One region of the Microbaculum marinum genome, then DNA from elsewhere that is predicted to be linked to it. Evidence: predicted binding sites of a transcription regulator. Region 1 holds the regulator's gene; each other region holds the start of a gene.
What was found. Region 1 encodes PhoB, which activates phosphate uptake and scavenging genes when phosphate is short. Its sites were predicted from a motif close to TGTCATNNANCTGTCAT; they were not measured.

Region 1 (4,599 bases):
ATCCTGGTGCTGCTGGGCTTCCTCATCATCATGAACGGTATCGCCATCTTCCTGCGTCAGCGCCTCGAGCGGACGTGGTAACGGGAGCAACGACATGAACCAAGTGACCACCGCCGAGCAGCGCGCCGCGACCGGGCCGATCATCATCCCCGATCCGGACATGAACCCCGTCCGGGTCTCCGCCAAGGACGTTTCCGTGTTCTACGGCGCCAAGCAGGCCCTGTTCGACGTGGCGATCGACATTCCCGAGCGCTCGGTCACAGCCTTCATCGGACCGTCCGGCTGCGGCAAGTCGACCTTCCTGCGCTGCATCAACCGGATGAACGACACCATCGACGGCTGCCGCGTCACCGGCGACATCACGCTGGACGGACGCGATATCTACGACCGCACGCTCGACGTGGTGGAACTGCGCGCCCGGGTCGGCATGGTGTTCCAGAAGCCGAACCCGTTCCCGAAGTCGATCTACGAGAACATCGCCTACGGTCCGCGCATCCACGGGCTGGCCAGCAACAAGGCGGCGCTCGACGAGATCGTCGAGACGAGCCTGCGCAAGGCCGGCCTCTGGAACGAGGTGAAGGACCGCCTTGACGAGCCGGGCACCGGCATGTCGGGCGGCCAGCAGCAGCGCCTGTGCATCGCCCGGGCAATCGCGGTGAGCCCCGAAGTCATCCTGATGGACGAGCCGTGCTCGGCGCTCGATCCGATCGCCACCGCCAAGGTCGAGGAACTGATCGACGAGCTGAAGGAGAACTACTGCATCATCATCGTCACCCACTCGATGCAGCAGGCCGCGCGCGTCTCGCAGCGCACCGCCTTCTTCCATCTCGGCATCCTGGTCGAGGCCGGGCCCACCGAGCACATCTTCACCAACCCGAAGGACGAGCGCACCCACGACTACATCACCGGCCGTTTCGGCTGATCGCACGTACGTGAGGACAAGCCTCCGCGGACCGAGGAAACGGACATGACGGAACACATCGTTACTTCCTACGACGACGAACTGAAGGCGCTCGCCATCATGATCACGCGCATGGGCGGCCATGCGGAGAAGGTCCTGACGGACGCGACCCAGGCGCTCAACCGCCACGACGAAGAGCTGGCGATGCGCACGATCAACGCCGACGAGGAGATCGACCGGCTCGAACACGAGATCGAGGAACTGGCGATCCTGATGATCGCCAAGCGCCAGCCGATGGCGGCCGACCTGCGCGAGGTCATCGCGGCGATCAAGATCTCGTCCGACCTGGAACGCATCGGCGACCTGGCGAAGAACATCGCCAAGCGGGCGGTGGCGATCCAGTCGGAGACCGGCGCCGTCAAGGCGGCGCTCGGCATCGACCGCATGAGCCGGATCGCGTCGCGCCAGCTCAAGGACGTCCTCGACAGCTACACGCAGCGCGACGTCGACAAGGCCATGGACGTCTGGCATCGCGATTCCGAGCTCGACGCCATGTACACGTCGATCTTCCGCGAGCTGCTGACCTACATGATGGAAGACACGCGCAACATCACGTTCTCGACGCATCTGCTGTTCGCCGCCAAGAACATCGAGCGCATCGGCGACCACGCCACCAACATCGCCGAAACGATCTACTATCTCTCCACCGGCGCACCGCTGCGCGAGGCGCGTCCGAAGAAGGACGCCTCGAGCTTCACGCCGGCCGACTATCCGCAAACCGATGACTGATCGCAGGAAGACGAACGACTTCGAGACGATGACCAATCACGGGATTCAGGGGCAATGAACGCCAAGGTCCTGATTGTCGAAGACGAGGAGCCTCTGACCCTCCTGCTTCGGTACAATCTGGAGTCGGAGGGCTACGACGTCGACGCGGTCAGCCGCGGCGACGAAGCCGAGACGCGGATCCGCGAGGGCGCGCCCGACCTGGTGCTGCTGGACTGGATGCTACCCGGCATCTCCGGCATCGAGCTGTGCCGCCGCATCCGCACGCGTCCCGAAACCAACGGGCTGCCGGTCATCATGCTGACGGCGCGCGGCGAGGAGACGGAGCGGATCCGTGGTCTCGCCACCGGCGCCGACGACTACGTGGTGAAGCCCTTCTCGATCCCGGAGCTGATGGCGCGCGTCAAGGCGCTGCTGCGGCGCGTCAAGCCTGAGCTGATCGCGAGCGTGCTCAACGCCGGCGACATCGAGCTCAACCGCGACACCCACCGGGTGCGCCGCTCGGGCCGGGAGATCCACCTGGGGCCTACCGAGTTCCGGCTGCTCGAATTCCTGATGCAGAGCCCGGGCCGGGTGTTCACCCGCGAACAACTGCTCGACGGCGTCTGGGGCCGCGACGTCTATGTCGACGAGCGCACCGTCGACGTGCATGTCGGACGGCTGCGCAAGGCGATCAACCGCGGCCGCCGGGCCGACCCGATCCGCACGGTGCGCGGCGCCGGCTACGCCTTCAACGAGCAGTTCGTGACCGTCGCCTGACGAGGTTCAGAAGGACAGCGTCGCGGCTCCGGTCCGGATTTCCTCGAACATCGCGCTCGCACCGATCACGACGACGCCGTCCAGCAGGTCGGACTGCCGGTAGCCGCGCGAGGCGACGCAGGGCGGGCAGGCCCAGATGACGCCGCCGCGGTCCTGGAAGGACGAGATCAGCGCCGCCAGCGGCTCCAGCGGCGCCACCTGGGTCATCGTCTGCCCGCCTTTGCGCACCAGGTCGATTGCCGTGCTGGTGAGAAAGAGCGACACCTTCATGCCGGCGCTCAAGGCGCCGTTTGCAATCGTGAAGGCGACCGACGAGAGCTCCGAGTCGATGCCCCTGGTTACGACAATCACGAGTTTTCCGGTTTCCGCAGTCATTGTAATGTGCTCCTGCCTGAACTGCGGATGATCAATAGGCGGCGGGAGTCCTGACGTCTTTGGCCGGAGCGCCGAAAGAGTTGATCGAACGGCCGGCGCCGGCTCGGCCGGCGGGCCCGGGCGGAGACGTGCTGTCGGCGCTGTTGCGCACGGTCCGGCTCGGCGGCGCCCTCCAGTTCTGCCTGATGCCGGAAGGCGACTGGGAAACCGACGACAAGCCGCGCATGGCGGCGCTGGCCACGCGGGCGGTCGCAGCGATCCCGTTCCACATCCTCGTCGAAGGCGAATGCTGGCTGCGCATGCAGGGAGGGGAATGGGCGCTCGAGGCCGGCGACGTCGCCGCCTTTCCGTTTGCGACCGGCCATCAACTGGGCGCAGGCCGCGGCGGCCGCCGGATTTCGCCGACCGACGATCTTCCGCCGAAGCCCTGGAACCAGCTGCCGGTGCTGCGCTACGGCGGCGACGGCCGCCGGGTGCGGCTGCTGTGCGGCTACCTCGAATGCGATGCGGTGAACTTCCGGCCGCTGAGACAGTCATTGCCGACGCTGCTGCACGTGCGCACCGCGACCTCGGAGCAGACCCGCTGGCTTGCCGCGACAATCCGGCAAATGGAGCTGGAGACGGACCACCCGCGGCCGGGGGGACAGTCCGTCATCGAGCGGCTGACCGAGATCATCTTCATCGAGCTCTTGCGCCACCAGATCATCGCCGGGCCGCCGGAGAAGGTCGGCTGGCTGGCTGCGGCCGGGGACCCGGCACTCGGCCGATGCCTTGCCCTGATCCACGATCAGCCGCGTCGGGAGTGGAGCGTTGCCACGCTGGCGGCCGAGGCCGGTCTGTCGCGCAGCACCCTGACGGACCGGTTCGAAGCGGTGCTCGCCACATCGCCGATGCGCTACGTGCGCGAGTGGCGGCTCTATCTTGCGAGCACCGACCTGAGGACGACCGCCAAGCCGATCCCCGTGATCGCGGAAGAGGCAGGCTACGGGACCGAAGCCGCCTTCAGCCGCGCCTTTTCGCGGGCTTTCCACTGTCCCCCCGCCGCCTGGCGGCACGACCCGCGCGACCGGACGGTCCGTTCGAACGGCGTCACCGTCCCGCCCGCCAACGTCTGACTCCGCAGGGACGATGCCGGGCGTAGGCTTTCAGAGCTGAACCCGGGTCAGTTCGCGCCCGACGCCTTGGACCGCTTGCGATCCGAGGCCGGCTGATAGGCGACGCTGCAATGATGCTCGCAATAGGGCACCCCGGACTCCGAGCGCCGGCCGCAGAAGTAGAAGTCGTCATGGCCGGGATCGCCGATCGGCCATTTGCAGGTGTGTTCGTTGAGCTCCAGGATGGTTGCGCGCTGCTCCGGCGGAATGAACAGTTCCGTGACCGGCGCCAGCGTGCGCACGGGGACGATCTCGGCCTCGACCTGCTGCTCGGCCACGACGTTCAACTTCAGCGCGGTGTTACCGATCACCCGCGTGACGGGCCGCGGCGGCATCGAGGGGCTGCGCGCCTTGCGCACGCGGGGCGCAGCCGGACGCGTCGTCTTGGTGCGTCCCGACAGTCCGAGCCGATGCACCTTCCCGATAACCGCATTTCGCGTCACCCCTCCAAGCTCCGCCGCGATCTGGCTCGCGCTCAGACCGTCGGTCCACAGCTTCTTGAGGAGTTCGACACGTTCTTCTGTCCAAGACATCCGCCACTCCATGTCTAGGTTGCGGGCAGACTCCGAGTCCATCGCGGAATCGCGATTTTACGAGCCGCTGTTCCCACTAAATCTGGGTGAC
Region 2 (4,599 bases), on a different contig from region 1:
ACCTGGTAGCCGGGAATGGCGATGCCCTTGAGGATCGCCCGGCGGATCATTCGCTTCGTCTGCTCGTCGAGATAGGCGAAGTTGTAGGGGATGTCGGGCGAGCCGGCACCGGTATCACCCTGAGCCGTTGCGTTTTCCGGAGGCATTGCGTCGTCCGATCTCCCTCCCCCCGCAGGAAGTCGGGAGTTTCCGACTTCCTTGTCGAGATGGGCGACATCGGAAACATCCGATGTCGTGGAGGGGAGGGTCGGGGTGGGGGGGCAGCCGACCGGCCCTCGATGGGTCGGTCGGGTGTCCGGCGCCACGGGGCGAACCGCTTCCGCCGGACGCTGCGCTCGCTCGCGCTCGCTCCGCGCCCCACCCCCGACCCCTCCCCACGAGGGGGAGGGGAGCTTTTCGTTGCGGGGCTTAGTCATCACTCCGCCGCCTCCCTGCGGGGGTCGGCCTCGTCGTCCGACGCTGCAATCTCCGCCCGCATCCTGCGGACCAGCTCCAGTTCGGCCTGGAAGTCGACGTAGTGGGGCAGCTTCAGGTGCTCGACGAAGCCGGTGGCGCGGACGTTGTCGGCGTGCGACAGGACGAACTCCTCGTCCTGCGCCGGCGCCGTCTGCTCCTCGCCGAGCTCCTCCCAGCGCAGCGCCCGGTCGACCAGCGCCATCGACATCGCCTTGCGCTCCGACTGGCCGAAGACGAGGCCGTAGCCGCGGGTGAACTGCGGCGGCGCCTTCGCGGAGCCGCGGAACTGGTTGACCATCTGGCACTCGGTCAGGGTGATGCGGCCGATCGAGACGGCGAAGCCGAGCTCCTCGGGGACGATCTCCACCTCGACCTCGCCGATGCGGATCTCGCCGACGAAGGGATGCGAGCGGGCGTAGCCGCGCTGGGTCGAGTAGCCGAGCGCCAGCAGGAAGCCCTCGTCGCCGCGCGCCAGCGCCTGCAGCCGCAGGTCGCGGTCGGCGGGGAACTCCAGCGGCTCGCGGGTCAGGTCGCGGGTCTCGCGGTCGGGCGGCAGGTCCGGATCGGCCTCGATCAGGCCCTCGGCGCCGAGCAGGTCGGTGACGCGCGGGACGGGCCTACCTGAATCGGTTTCCCCGCGCTGTTCGGGCGGCGGCGGATCGGTGTCGCCGGCAAGCTCGGGCTCGAGCAGGCGGTGGGTATAGTCGAAGGTCGGGCCGAGCAGCTGGCCGCCGGGCAGGTCCTTGTAGGTCGCCGAGATGCGGCGGCGGATCCGCATCGCCGCGGTGTCGACCGGCTCGCTGGTGCCGAAGCGGGGCAGGGTGGTGCGGTAGGCGCGGATCAGGAAGATCGCCTCGATCAGGTCGCCGCGCGCCTGCTTGACCGCGAGCGCGGCGAGGTCGCGGTCGAACAGCGAGCCCTCCGCCATCACCCTGTCCACGGCGAGCGCCAGCTGGCCGGCGATCTGGGCGAGCGTGATGTCGGGCACCGAGCGGTCGCCGCGCCGCTCGTGGGCGAGCAGCCGGTGCGCGTTCGAGATGGCCGTCTCGCCGCCCTTGACCGCGACATACATGGGCTCAGGCCTCCGGGGCCAGGATGCGGGTGGAGCGCGGCAGCCCGGCGATCCGGCCGGGCGCGGTGAACAGCAGGTCGACGCCGCGGGGAAAGCGGGCGTGGTTGGCGCGGGCCTGGTCCCAGAACGCATGCGGCAGCGGATGCGGCGCAAGCCGCGCGGTGGTCGCGATGCCGGGACCCCGGAGGTCGGCGCCCCGGATGTCGGCGCCGGTGCGTGCGTCCAGGGTCTCGACGGCGACGACGAGCGTCGTCGAGCGGTCGGGATAGTCGGCGGTGCCCTGCGCGAAGGACGACAGCGGCGGCATCCGCAGCGGATCGGCGACGAAGGCGAACTCGGCCTCCTCCGGCGCCGCGACGATCGGGGCTCCGGTATTAAACCGCAGCCAGTCGGCGACGGCCGGGGCGGCGGCGAGCGCCTGGTCGCACCACACCGGCGTTTCATGGTCGAGCAGCGCCAGCGCGACGGCACCGGCCTCCGCCGACAGCGTCGCGGGCGGCTTCGCCCGGGGCGTAAGGTCGTGCACCGTGCCGGGCCGCGCCAGCGCGTTCATGATGGTCCGGAACACCGCCTGCGAGTCGTGGACCGGGGCCTGGAAGCCGCCCGACAGTGCCGCCGTCGCGCGCATCCGGGCAGCCGTTGCGGCACCTGCCGACGCATCTGTCGATGCGGGGCCGATCATTGCTCGTCCTCGCCGCGCACCATGGTGAAGAAGTCGACTCGGGTCGCCGCGGTCTCCTCGGCGGCGGTCCGGTCGGCGGCCGCCTGCGCGGCGAGGGCCGGCCCGACCACCCGCGCCTCGATCTCGTCGCGCCGCTCGGGCGCCTGCCACATCGCGTCGAACAGCGCGGCCAGCCGTGCCTTCGCAGCGTCGCGGCCCATGATCCAGGAGAAGCCGGCCTCGCCGCTGTCGATCGAGACGGCGCAGCGGGTCACCGTGACCTCGCCGAGGTTGAAGGGCGAGCCGGCGCCGCCGATGCGGCCGCGCACCATGACGAGGCCGCTCTCCGGCCTGCGCAGCCAGGACCAGTCGGGCTTTGTGGCCAGCGTTTCCCATGCATCGGCGAGGAACTTGCCGTCGGCGGCGGCCAGCGCCGACATGGCGCGGCGCCTCGGTGCGGTCCCGGCGCCCCCGGACTCTATTTCGCTGCCACTGTCGGCCATCAGGCGTGGAACTCGTTGCGGATCGGGGTCCCGGCGGAATTGTCTGGACCCGTTCCGTGAACATGTCTAGTAATCTAGACAAGTGGTTTGATACCGGCTGCGGGTGACATTCGTATGACGGACGCAATGGCGGACCCCCATGTCACCGCCGCAAGAGGCCCCGGGGCGGCTCCGGGGCAGGACGGCATCGCGCTGTGGCGGCGCATCGCCGATTCCCTGCGCCGGGAGATCGCCGCCGGCGAGCACGCGCCGGGCGACCGGCTGCCGTCGGAATCGGTGCTGGCGGAACGGTTCGGCGTGAACCGGCACACGGTGCGCCGCGCGCTGGCGGCGCTGGCCGGCGACGGGCTGGTGCGCTCCGAGCAGGGCAGGGGAACCATCGTCCGCGGCCGGCCGCTGGACTACCCGATCGGTCCGCGCACCCGGTTCTCGGAAATCGTCTCGCGGCAGGCGCGCGCGCCCTCCGGCCGGCTGATCGCCGCCGACGAGATGTCGGCCGAGCCGGACGTCGCCGCCGCCCTCGGCATCGCGCGCGGCACGCCGGTGCTGCGGCTGGAGACGCTGAGCGCCGCCGACGGCATCCCGCTCAACGTCGCGACGAGCTGGTTTCCCGCCGAGCGGCTGCCGGGCTTCGTGGCGCACTATGCCGAGACCGGCTCGATCACCCGGGCGCTGCAGCGCTGCGGCGTCGCGGACTACCAGCGCCGCGAGACGCGGGTGACGGCGCGCATCGCCGACGCGCAGGACGCGCTGGCGCTCGGCATCGCGCCGGGCAGCCCGCTGATCGCCACCGAAAGCATCAATGCGGACACGGAGGGGCGGCCGATCCAGTATTCGCTCGCCCGCTTCGCCGCCGACCGGGTGCAGATCGTGGTGGAGACGTGAGGGCGGGGCGGGGGGTGAGCCAAATCCGCTTGGCGCCTATGCTTCCAAAGGGCAATTTCCGGTGGATCGCCCCATGTCACGCCACCCCTGCACGCTTGGTCGGGCCAACATACGGTCGTGCCATGCATGCAGATGGCCGAGGCGCAGCGGAATTGTCAGCTTGACGATGTCCGCAAAAACGAAGGCGGCGACCACGGTTATGTCTGCCATCGAGAAAGTCTCACCCGCGACATAGGGGCGCGTGGAAAGAAGGTCGTCGAAATACCGCGCCCCTCGCAATGCCCTGTCGCGCATCCGTTCGCCCCATTCGGGATTCTGGTAGAGTTCGACATGGGGACCCAGACCCGGGGTCGCGTGATGGAAGTAGACGCTGATCGGATCCAGGAGTTCGATCTCGGCGCGCTTGTTCGTCATATGGACCATGCCCCTTTCCCGTGCCGAAACGCCGGTCAGACGGGGCCGACCCTCAAGATGATCCAGATACTCCGTGATGGCAGTGCATTCGGCCAGGTATGTCCCGTCGGCGAGTTCGAGGACGGGCAGGGTGCCAGAATAGTTCTTCTCCAGAAACTCCGGTCGCTTGTGGGCACCCGTCCTCAAGTCCACTTCGACGAATCGTACCTTGTCCTGCAAATTCAACTCTGCCAGCGCGATGCGAACGCGGGCAGGATAGGGTCCGCGGCCAAAGTCATGGATCGTCATCATCGGAAACCGCCTCTCTACCTATCAGTTGGTAGGCTACGTTGACACGACCCACCGCAAAATCAATCCTTGGCCTTGCAAAATATCGTGAGCCCCAGACCATGTCCGAAAACACAGTGGAGAACATCCTGGCCGTAGCCCGCGCGCAGGTGCAGGCGCATGGCTATGATGGCCTGAATTTCAGGGACATTGCGTCAAGGGTCGGGATCAGGGCCCCCAGCCTTTATCACCACTTCCCGAGCAAGGCTGCTCTCGGCGCCGCCGTAGCTAGGCGGTATTGCGACGATGTGAAGGCAGCCCTCGATGCGGTTTCTCGGGCC
Region 3 (4,599 bases), on a different contig from region 1:
ACGTGGCGGGTGCTCGGCCGCAAGCCGGCCGCCTACCTGCGCGATCTGTAGCGGTCCCGGCACGCGGCGCGGATCTTAACGTTTCGCAAGGTTATTTCCGCACGAATTCGGCGCGAACAGGCTTGCCGCACCGCGCGGCAATGACCATATTCGTGGCGCAAACCAACAACCGTGCTTTACAACCTCAGGGGAATCCCATGGCGGAATTCGACAAACAGGCTGCCCGCAGCTACGGCATGGGCGCCTCACGCGCTGGCCTCAGCGCGATCGACGAGGGCCTGCGCGCCTACATGCTGCAGGTCTACAACTACATGGCAATCGGCCTGGCGGTGACCGGCGTGGTCGCGCTCGGCGCCTTCACGATGGCGTTCAGCGGCGGCCAGCTCACCGCATTCGGCAACGCGATCTACGTCAGCCCGCTGAAGTGGGTGATCATCTTCGCGCCGCTGGCGATGGTCTTCCTGCTGTCGGCGCGGCTCAACTCGATGAGCCTCGGCGGGGCGCAGCTCGCGTTCTGGGGCTTCGCGGCGCTGATGGGCCTGTCGCTGTCGTCGATCTTCCTGGTCTATACCGGCACGAGCATCGCGCGGGTGTTCTTCATCACCGCCGCCTCGTTCGGCGCACTCAGCCTCTACGGCTACACCACCAAGAAGGACCTGAGCGGCTGGGGCTCTTTCCTGTTCATGGGCCTGATCGGCGTCATCATCGCCTCGGTCGTGAACATCTTCCTCGCCTCCTCGGCGCTGCAGTTCGCGATCTCGGTGATCGGCGTGCTGGTGTTCGCGGGACTCACCGCCTACGACACCCAGCAGATCAAGGAGATGTACTCGGCCAACGACGACGGCACCATGTCCGGCCGCAAGGCGATCATGGGCGCGCTCAGGCTCTACCTCGACTTCATCAACCTGTTCGTGATGCTGTTGAGCCTGTTCGGCAATCGCCAGTAATATCTCCCGCATCGTCGGAGATCCGGGCCCCGGCGGCGACGCCGGGGCCCTTTTTGTTGGGCCAAGTTCTTGGGTGAGAGCAAGTGAGCGGGTTCGCCGTCACCGTGCGTCCGGCCGTTCCGGACGACATCGCCGCCATCGTCGAGATCTACGCGGACGCCGTGCGCACCGGCACCGCCAGCTTCGAGCTCGCCCCGCCCGGCACCGAGGAGATGGCGCGCCGCATGACGGCGCTGCTCGACGGCGGCTACCCGTACCTGGCGGCTGAGCTCGACGGCGCCGTCGTCGGCTACGCCTATGCCGGCGCCTACCGGCCGCGCCCCGCCTACCGCTTCACCGTGGAGGATTCGGTCTACGTCGCCCGACCCGCCTGGGGGCGGGGCGTCGCGCGCGCGCTGCTGCGGGAGCTGATCGCGGTCGCCGAAGCGAAAGGCTTCCGGCAGATGATCGCGGTGATCGGCGACGAGGCCAGCGCCGGCTCGATCGCCCTGCACCGGGCGCTGGGCTTCGAGCATGCCGGCACCCTGAAGTCGGTCGGCTGGAAGCACGACCAGTGGCGCGCCACGGTGCTGATGCAGCGGCCGCTCGGGGCCGGGGACACCGCGCCGCCTAGAGACGCGTGAGCCCCTCACCTGCCGGCGACTCGCAACGGGCCGGCTGATTCGCACCGCCGCGCCTGTCGGGCGCAGCCCTACGCGTCGACGAGCCTCAGCCGCTTGTCGATTGCGCCCAGCACGCGGGCAAGGTCGTGGCCGCGCTTGAGGATCAGTCCGGTGGTGCTGACGACCGAATAGGCCCCCTGTCGCCGGGCCAGCCGCGGGTTCTTCTCGATCCGGTAGAGCGGCGCCTCCGAGGCGCGCCGGAAGACCGAGAAAACGGCCTTCTCCCTCAGCGCGTCGATGGCGTAGTCGCGCCATTCGCCGGCGGCCACCATGCGGCCGTAGACCTTGAGGATTTCGTTGAGTTCGCTGCGGTTGAACGAGACGCTGGACGCCGCCGGCATCCGGGTCTGCGGGACGGCGGCACGTGCCGCGAACGCACGGCCGCCGGGGAACGCTATGGGATCCGTTTCGCTCAATGGCGCCTCCCCTGTTTTCGGTCTCCTGTCACATGATCGTCAAATGTTGCGGGCCCCGTCAAGGACGCCTCCTGGCCACCATTGTCGGCCTCCGGGGTCCGCCGATTTCGGGTGATAAAGAAATCACATTTCCGCCCCAATGGCGCCCTTCACCTGCCAGAATGGAATACGACCATTCAATCGTTGCCTCGAGGCCCGGTTCGAGGAGGCTCCGGAACACCCAGCCCCCCAGCCCCCCGGGGTTTTCTCTGAACCGGGCCCGTTTATTTGACGAGCGTACAGCTGGTTCAAATCCCTCTACAGTCACTTTGCAAGGGCCGGACCTGACCGGCCCGATTTGTTTCTGGTTGCCTTGTCCCTCAGTCCGGCCGACGCCTCTCTTGCCGCAGGCACTTGAGACCGGCACTTGAAATCCGTGGCCAGTCGTCCCTATCTCGCGCCCTGACACTGAAGAAGCTGCGGGAAACCGGGAAACGCAAGATGACCGAGACGACGGAAAAGAAATCCGCATCCAGGAAAACGGCCGCGAAATCTGCAGGCAAGGGCAAGTCGAAGCCCGCCACGTCCCATGCCTTCGAGGCCGAGGTCGGCAAGATCCTCGACCTGATGGTGCACGCGGTCTACTCCGACCGCGAGGTGTTCCTGCGCGAACTGATCTCCAACGGCGCCGACGCCTGCGAGAAGCTGCGCTACGAATCGCGCCGCGATGATTCGCTTCTGGCCGGCGATCCGGATCTCACGGTCACCATTCATCCCGACAAGGACGCCGGAACCCTCACGATAGAGGACAACGGCATCGGCATGACCGGCGAGGAGCTCGCCGCCAATCTCGGCACCATCGCCCGCTCCGGCACCCAGGCCTTCGTCGAGGCGCTCGACAACGAAGCCGCCGGGACGGAGGGCGGTTCCGGCGACGCGGCTGCCCTGATCGGCCGCTTCGGCATCGGCTTCTATTCGGCCTTCATGGTCGCCGACAGGGTCGACGTGCTCTCCCGCAGGGCAGGCAAGGATCAAGCCGGCAACCGCTGGAGCTCCGATGGCCGCGGCACCTTCGGCATCGAGCCCGACGAGTTGGCGCCCGCCCGCGGCACCCGCATCGTTCTGCATCTGAAGGACGACGCGAAGGATTTCCTGGAGGCGCATCGGATCGAATCGATCGTGCGCGCCCATTCGGCCCACGTCCCCGTTCCGATCCGCCTCAAGGAAGGTGAGGTCAGCCGCGAGATCGCCGACGGCGGTGCGCTGTGGCTGAAGCCGAAGTCGGAGCTTTCGGACGAGGACTACACCGAATTCTATCGCCACATCGCGGGCGCCTGGGACGAGCCGGCACTCACCGTCCACTACGCCGCCGAGGGCCGCCAGACCTACCGGGTACTGATGTTCGTGCCCTCGGAAAAGCCCTTCGACATGTTCGACCCGTCGCGCAAGGGCCGCACCCGGCTCTACGTGCGCCGCGTCTTCATCACCGACGACGCAGAGCTGATGCCGGCCTACCTGCGCTTCGTGCGCGGCCTGGTCGATTCCGACGACCTGCCGCTCAACATTTCCCGCGAGATGCTGCAGGAGAGCCCGCTGCTCACCCAGATCCGCAAGGGGGTGGCCAACCGGATCCTGTCGGAACTCGGCAAGCTCGCCGACAAGGACCCGGACGCCTACGCGAAGATCTGGTCGAACTTCGGTCCGGTCCTGAAGGAGGGCCTCTACGAAGACATGGAGCGGCGGGACACGCTGCTTGGCCTCGCCCGCTTTCATTCCACCGCCGACATGGAGGGCTGGCGCTCGCTGAAGGACTACGTGGCGGCGATGCGCGAGAACCAGACGGCGATCTACTACGTCACCGGCGAATCTCCCGCCCAGGCCGCCGCCAGCCCGCACCTCGAGGGCTTCCGCGCCCGCGGCATCGAGGTGCTGGTGCTGTCGGACCCGGTCGACCATTTCTGGGTGCGCATGGCGACCGGCTTCGATGGCAAGCCCTTTCGTTCGGTCAGCCAGGGTGACGCCGACATTGAGGCGGTCGCGTTGCTCGACGACAGCGGGGACGATGGCGACGACGGCTCGCCGGCTTCCGTCGCGACGCTCGCGGCCTTCGTCAAGCAGACGCTCGGCGACACGGTGAAGGAGGTGAGGACCTCGACGCGGCTCGCCGAGAGCCCGGTCTGCCTGGTGGCGACCGAAGGCGCCCTCGACCGGCGGCTTGAACGGATGCTTGCGAAGCAGGAGGGCGCTCCGGAACGCTCCGCCCCGGTGCTCGAGCTCAACCCCCGCCACGCCCTGATCCGGCACCTTGCCGCGCAGGCCGCCGGCCAGAGCGACAAGGCGCTGCTGGCGGACGCCAGCTGGCTGCTCTACGACGAGGCCTGCATCCTCGACGGCGAGACCCCAAGCGATCCGGCCGCCTTCGCTGGCCGGCTGACACGGGTGCTGCTGGCGCAGTCTGCGCCCGCACCGGAACCGGCCGCCCCGACGCAGGAGTAGGCTGCGTCGGATGCTGTTCCGGTTGACAACGCTCGATGCCATTCGCTCAGGCGACGTCACCCTGGCGTTCCGGCGATGGCAGCGGGCGACCGTCAAGGC
Region 4 (4,599 bases), on a different contig from region 1:
TGAAGATCATCAACGGGACCATCGACCTCGACGGGCTCGTTTCGGAGCCCATCAATCCCCAGCATCCCCAATTCACCGGGAAGGCCAGCCTCTCCCGGTTCCAGTTCCTGATCTTCACTTTCGTCATAGCCGGCCTGTACCTGTTGCTGCGCATCGAGCACGGCACCTTCGTCGACATTCCGGAGACCGTGCTGGGACTTCTCGGTATCAGCGGCGGCAGTTTCGTCGTCTCCAAGGCGGTCGGAAACATGGAGGGGGCGTCCCCCAAGACGCCGGCGAATACCCCCGTCGCACCTCCCTCCCCGACCGCCGGAGGAACCGGCAGCCCCGCCGGTGGTCCCCAATGACCGTGCCGCCGCGAGACTGGCGCGGAAGAGCCCTGTGGCTGGTTGCCGGTCTGGGTGCCGCTCTCGCGTCCACGCCAGGCGGCGCCGCAACCGATTCCTGTCCCAAGGCGCCCGCCTCCGTCGGCGACCACGGTCCGCAGACCTGCCGCCAGATATGGGCGGAGATCGGCATGCCCGAATACGAGGACGGCATCGACCAGTGCATCACGCCGATCTGCCATCTCGGGTTTCTCACCGGCCACGATGATCGTCGCAGGTCCCCGGCATGGGTCATCGAGCGCCTGACCCGCGAGATGGTCACCGGCCCGAACAAGCGTCCCGATATCCGTTTCATCCCCGAACAGCACGCCCCCGAAGAAGCCCGGGCACAGGACCGCGACTATACCGGCAGCGGCTTCGACCGCGGACATCAGGCGGCGTCGGCGGATTTCACCGTTTCCCCGGAGATGATGGAGGACACGTTCGTCCTGTCCAACGCGGTGCCGCAACAGGGTATCGGCTTCAATCGCAGCGTCTGGAGGGAACTGGAAAGCCTCACGCAGCAACTCGCGGCCAATCGGGGCACGATCTACGTCATCACCGGCACGGTCCCGCGCGAGAAGGACGCGGTCGTCACCATGGAAGCCGACGCCTGCGGCGCGGAGATCGCGTTCCCGTACCCGGCGAAGGCGGCGATCTGCGAAGCCAACGCCGAGGACATCGAGGCAGAATGCACCGGCGGCGTCGCCGTGCCGATCGCCCTCTACAAGATCATCTACGACCCCGCCCTCAACAGGGTGAACGCCTATCTGATGCCCAACATCAACCACACCCCTCTCAAGAAGCGTGTCAGGACCATCGATTACATTCAGGATTACCGCACCAGCATCGCGACCATCGAAAATCTGACGGGCCTGAAGTTCTTTCCCGACATGACGCGGCGCCAGCGCAGCATCCTCGTCGAAGGCTGCGGCACGACGATGCTGCACTGATCGGCCTGGTGACGGCCCTCTCGGCGACTTCCCCCGTCACACCTCCACGATTGTCGCGGCAGGTCCGGCCGCCCCATCGGGCTCCTTACCCACCCCCTGAAGCGGACCCGCTGACAACGGACTGTCATACTACTCGGCTACGGGGTCCCCGTCGCAGTCGCGATCTGATCACACAGAGGGGATTTCGGAATGTCTGCACGTTCAGCTTTGGCGCTGACCTTGTCACTGGCGATACTGGGGGCTCCGCTCGGCGGCGCCGCGCACGCGAAGCCGAAAACGGTCGGCAAATCGAAGCGTTTCGAAATGGTGCTGCAGGGCGCCGTCGATCTCAGCGAAGGCGTCGCGGAGATTTCGGCATTCGACCCGGCCAGCCAGCGGCTGTTCATGGTCGACGGGTCGGCCATTCTCAAGGTCGTCGACCTGAGCGACCCCGCAAATCCTGTCGAACTGCCCGGTGCGGCGATCGACGTTGACGCCGACCTGTTCGCCCATACCGGGATCCCGGCCGCAGAAGCCAACTCGATCGCGATCCGCAACGGCCTCATGGCGGTGGCGGTCGCCGCCGATCCCGCCACCGACAACGGCTTCGTCGCCTTCTACGACACCGACGGCACCTACCTGTACAACTGCCGGGTCGGCGCGCTGCCGGACATGCTCACCTTCGCGCCGAACGGAACCGCTCTCCTGGTCGCCAACGAAGGCGAGCCCGGCGACGCCGCGGACCCGGAAGGCAGCATCTCGATCATCGACATGCAGTCGGTGCTGCGGCGGAGGAACTGCGACGACGCCCGCGACGTGCACACTGCCGATTTCCGGGCCTTCAATCCGGCCCGCGCCGCGCTGATCGAAAAGGGCGTGCGGCTGTTCCCGGGCAAGAGCGTGGCCGAGGACCTGGAGCCGGAATACATCGCCGTCTCCGCCGACAGCCGTTACGCCTGGGCGACGCTGCAGGAAGCCAACTCGCTGGCGCTGGTGGACATTCCCGCCGCCGAGATCGTCGACATCCTGCCGCTGGGCCTGAAGAATCACCGCCGGCCGGACATGGGCCTTGACGCCAGCGACGAGGACGGACGGATCCGGATCCGCCGCTGGCCCGTGTACGGCATGTACATGCCGGACGCCATTGCCAGCTTCGGCCGCGACTACCTGATCACCGCCAACGAGGGCGACGACCGTGGCGAGGACGAGCGCATCGGCGACATCGAACTCGACCCGGCTGCATTCCGCAATCCCGCCAGGCTTCAGAAGGAGAAGAATCTCGGCCGCCTCGGCATCAGCTCCATCGACGGCGATCCAGACGGCGACGGTGAGTACGAATGGCTGCAGAGCTACGGCGCCCGGTCATTCACGATCTGGGACGGCAGGGGCAGGAAGGTGTTCGACAGCGGCGACTTCATCGCCCGTCTGACTGCCAGGAAGGCCCCCGACCTGTTCAACGCCGACAACGGCGACCCGGCGGAGTTCGACACGCGCTCGGACAACAAGGGTGCCGAGCCGGAAGGCGTCGTGGTCGGCCGCTACAAGGGCCGCACGCTGGCCTTCGTCGGCCTCGAGCGCGGCCCCGGCGGCGCGATCGGGCTCGACGTCACCAACCCCAACAGGCCCCGCTGGTTCGACTACGTCCGCCGCGACAACGACGTCTCCCCGGAAGGGATGCTGTTCATCTCGGACGCCGAAAGCCCCACCGGCAAGCCGCTGCTGGTGCTCTCGCACGAGGTCGGCGGCACCGTGACGGTGTACGAGATCTCGGAGCGGAAGTAGTCGCGTCCAACGACGCCTGCCATCCTGACCGACGGCGCCGGTCCTGCTTTCGGGACCGGCGCTTATCCAGGAATGATCACGTCGAACGCCGTGTCGATGACGATTTCGATGACCTTGTTGCGAAACTTGTCGATCCGGATCTGGGCAATTCCCGCCCGCATCAGCGCCCTCATCTGAAGAAGCGCCACCTGGCTCTTCACCAGAAAGGCGTATTCCTCCGGCGCCAATTTTTCCTCGGCGAGAAGGCCATTCCAGCGCTGCAATTTGTCCGCCGTGCTTCTGACGAATTGCTGCAGATCGCCGACCACGTCATCGACGATGTCATTGCCGAACTCCACTGCGAGGTCGCGAATCTTCGGCAAGGCGATTTCGAGTATGTCGTCCAGCGCGCTCATCTTGCCCCCTTTTATCCGTCGCCCGCAGGAGCCTTGGCTTCGCACCGGCTGAGCGTCTTCTTGTTCGCTTCGAGACAGATCAGGTAGTCGAAGGCTTCGGCCACTTGCGTCTGGTACTCATCGGCCAAGGCAGGAGTGACCTTTCCGCGAGTGCGCCAGAGCGCCAGATATCCGCCCACAAGTGGCTGGTCCGGCGATTTGATCTTCCACCACATCTCGGCCGTGACCTCGTTGTGTGGCAGCCCGTTGGCGTATTCGTACGCCTTGTCCAGATTTTCGGTGAGATCTTTCGCCTGCAGCGAATGCTGCGAATAACTGTCCGTGCTCTCCGAAATCAGTTCAAGCGACTCGACCTTCAGGTCGGTCGCATTCTTGTAGGCTACGGCGCTGTATTCGGGAGCGATCGCACAGGCGCCGACAAGTGCAAATGTGCAAAGCAAAACGGCGAAGAATCGGGCACGCAAGCTCGCCTCCCCGGAAAAATGAAGTTCGGCTCAAAGACACAGTTCACGTAGCGTCAGCAATCATTCTAGATGCATGTTTTAAAGAATACAACTATAGATAGATACCCTCATCCGGCGCAAGCGGGATGACCGGCGGGAGTGACAGCAGGCCCTAACGCTCCTGCCACCCCCTGTCAGCAGTCTGCCTTACCGGCCCGCCGACCCCCTCGTCATGACGCCTGACTCGGCCCATATTGCGGTCATGGCCAGATCCAAACCTTCACGCACCTCGGGTTTCGAGGAATCGCCGCAGGCGTCCTTCGACCCGTCCGACTCCCTGGACGTCGACGACCTGCTGCCGCCGATGCTGCGCACCGGGAAGGCCGGCAAGACCGCGCGCGCCGCGGGAGCCGGATCGACGTCCGAAAAGCCTCGACCCTCGCGCACGCCCAACTCCAAGGCCTCGCGGCCGGCGCGGGCGCCGCGCATCGAGGGCACCGAGGGAATGGACCTGATGGAGCCCGGCTCGGGCATCGCTCCGGCGACCGGATCGCCGTCGGCCGACGAGGCGGAATCCGCGCTGGCGGTGCGCGAGGCACGCGACAACCTGACCGCGCTGCTGGAGCGGGGCAGACCCTTCTACGTCCCCGACGACGCCCCCGAGTGGGTTCCGCACCGGCCC

Region 2: a site for PhoB is predicted at 2,796-2,812, ahead of phnF (phosphonate metabolism transcriptional regulator PhnF). Genes of this name have one in related genera too.
Region 3: a site for PhoB is predicted at 2,052-2,068, ahead of V3328_RS25145 (DUF2794 domain-containing protein). Genes of this name have one in related genera too.
Region 4: a site for PhoB is predicted at 1,430-1,446, ahead of V3328_RS11850 (choice-of-anchor I family protein). Genes of this name have one in related genera too.

What each region holds. Positions count from the first base shown of each region.
Region 1 covers NZ_JAZHOF010000002.1:457,879-462,477, forward strand. The annotation lists gene pstA (phosphate ABC transporter permease PstA) at 1-81, shown strand, start outside; gene pstB (phosphate ABC transporter ATP-binding protein PstB) at 161-922, shown strand; gene phoU (phosphate signaling complex protein PhoU) at 968-1,690, shown strand; gene phoB (phosphate regulon transcriptional regulator PhoB) at 1,745-2,446, shown strand; gene V3328_RS05715 (DsrE family protein) at 2,453-2,821, opposite strand; gene V3328_RS05720 (AraC family transcriptional regulator) at 2,905-3,936, shown strand; gene V3328_RS05725 (GcrA family cell cycle regulator) at 3,984-4,508, opposite strand.
Region 2 covers NZ_JAZHOF010000004.1:156,175-160,773, reverse strand. The annotation lists gene V3328_RS10785 (alpha-D-ribose 1-methylphosphonate 5-phosphate C-P-lyase PhnJ) at 1-146, opposite strand, end outside; gene V3328_RS10780 (carbon-phosphorus lyase complex subunit) at 416-1,528, opposite strand; gene phnH (phosphonate C-P lyase system protein PhnH) at 1,533-2,156, opposite strand; gene phnG (phosphonate C-P lyase system protein PhnG) at 2,207-2,692, opposite strand; gene phnF (phosphonate metabolism transcriptional regulator PhnF) at 2,819-3,577, shown strand; gene V3328_RS10760 (glutathione S-transferase) at 3,614-4,279, opposite strand; gene V3328_RS10755 (TetR/AcrR family transcriptional regulator) at 4,381-4,599, shown strand, end outside.
Region 3 covers NZ_JAZHOF010000014.1:25,018-29,616, reverse strand. The annotation lists gene V3328_RS25160 (ABC transporter permease) at 1-51, shown strand, start outside; gene V3328_RS25155 (Bax inhibitor-1/YccA family protein) at 237-947, shown strand; gene V3328_RS25150 (GNAT family N-acetyltransferase) at 1,031-1,570, shown strand; gene V3328_RS25145 (DUF2794 domain-containing protein) at 1,639-2,025, opposite strand; gene htpG (molecular chaperone HtpG) at 2,506-4,500, shown strand; gene V3328_RS25135 (ASCH domain-containing protein) at 4,523-4,599, shown strand, end outside.
Region 4 covers NZ_JAZHOF010000004.1:392,160-396,758, forward strand. The annotation lists gene V3328_RS11840 (hypothetical protein) at 1-347, shown strand, start outside; gene V3328_RS11845 (DNA/RNA non-specific endonuclease) at 344-1,318, shown strand; gene V3328_RS11850 (choice-of-anchor I family protein) at 1,508-3,079, shown strand; gene V3328_RS11855 (hypothetical protein) at 3,142-3,474, opposite strand; gene V3328_RS11860 (hypothetical protein) at 3,486-3,938, opposite strand; gene uvrB (excinuclease ABC subunit UvrB) at 4,180-4,599, shown strand, end outside.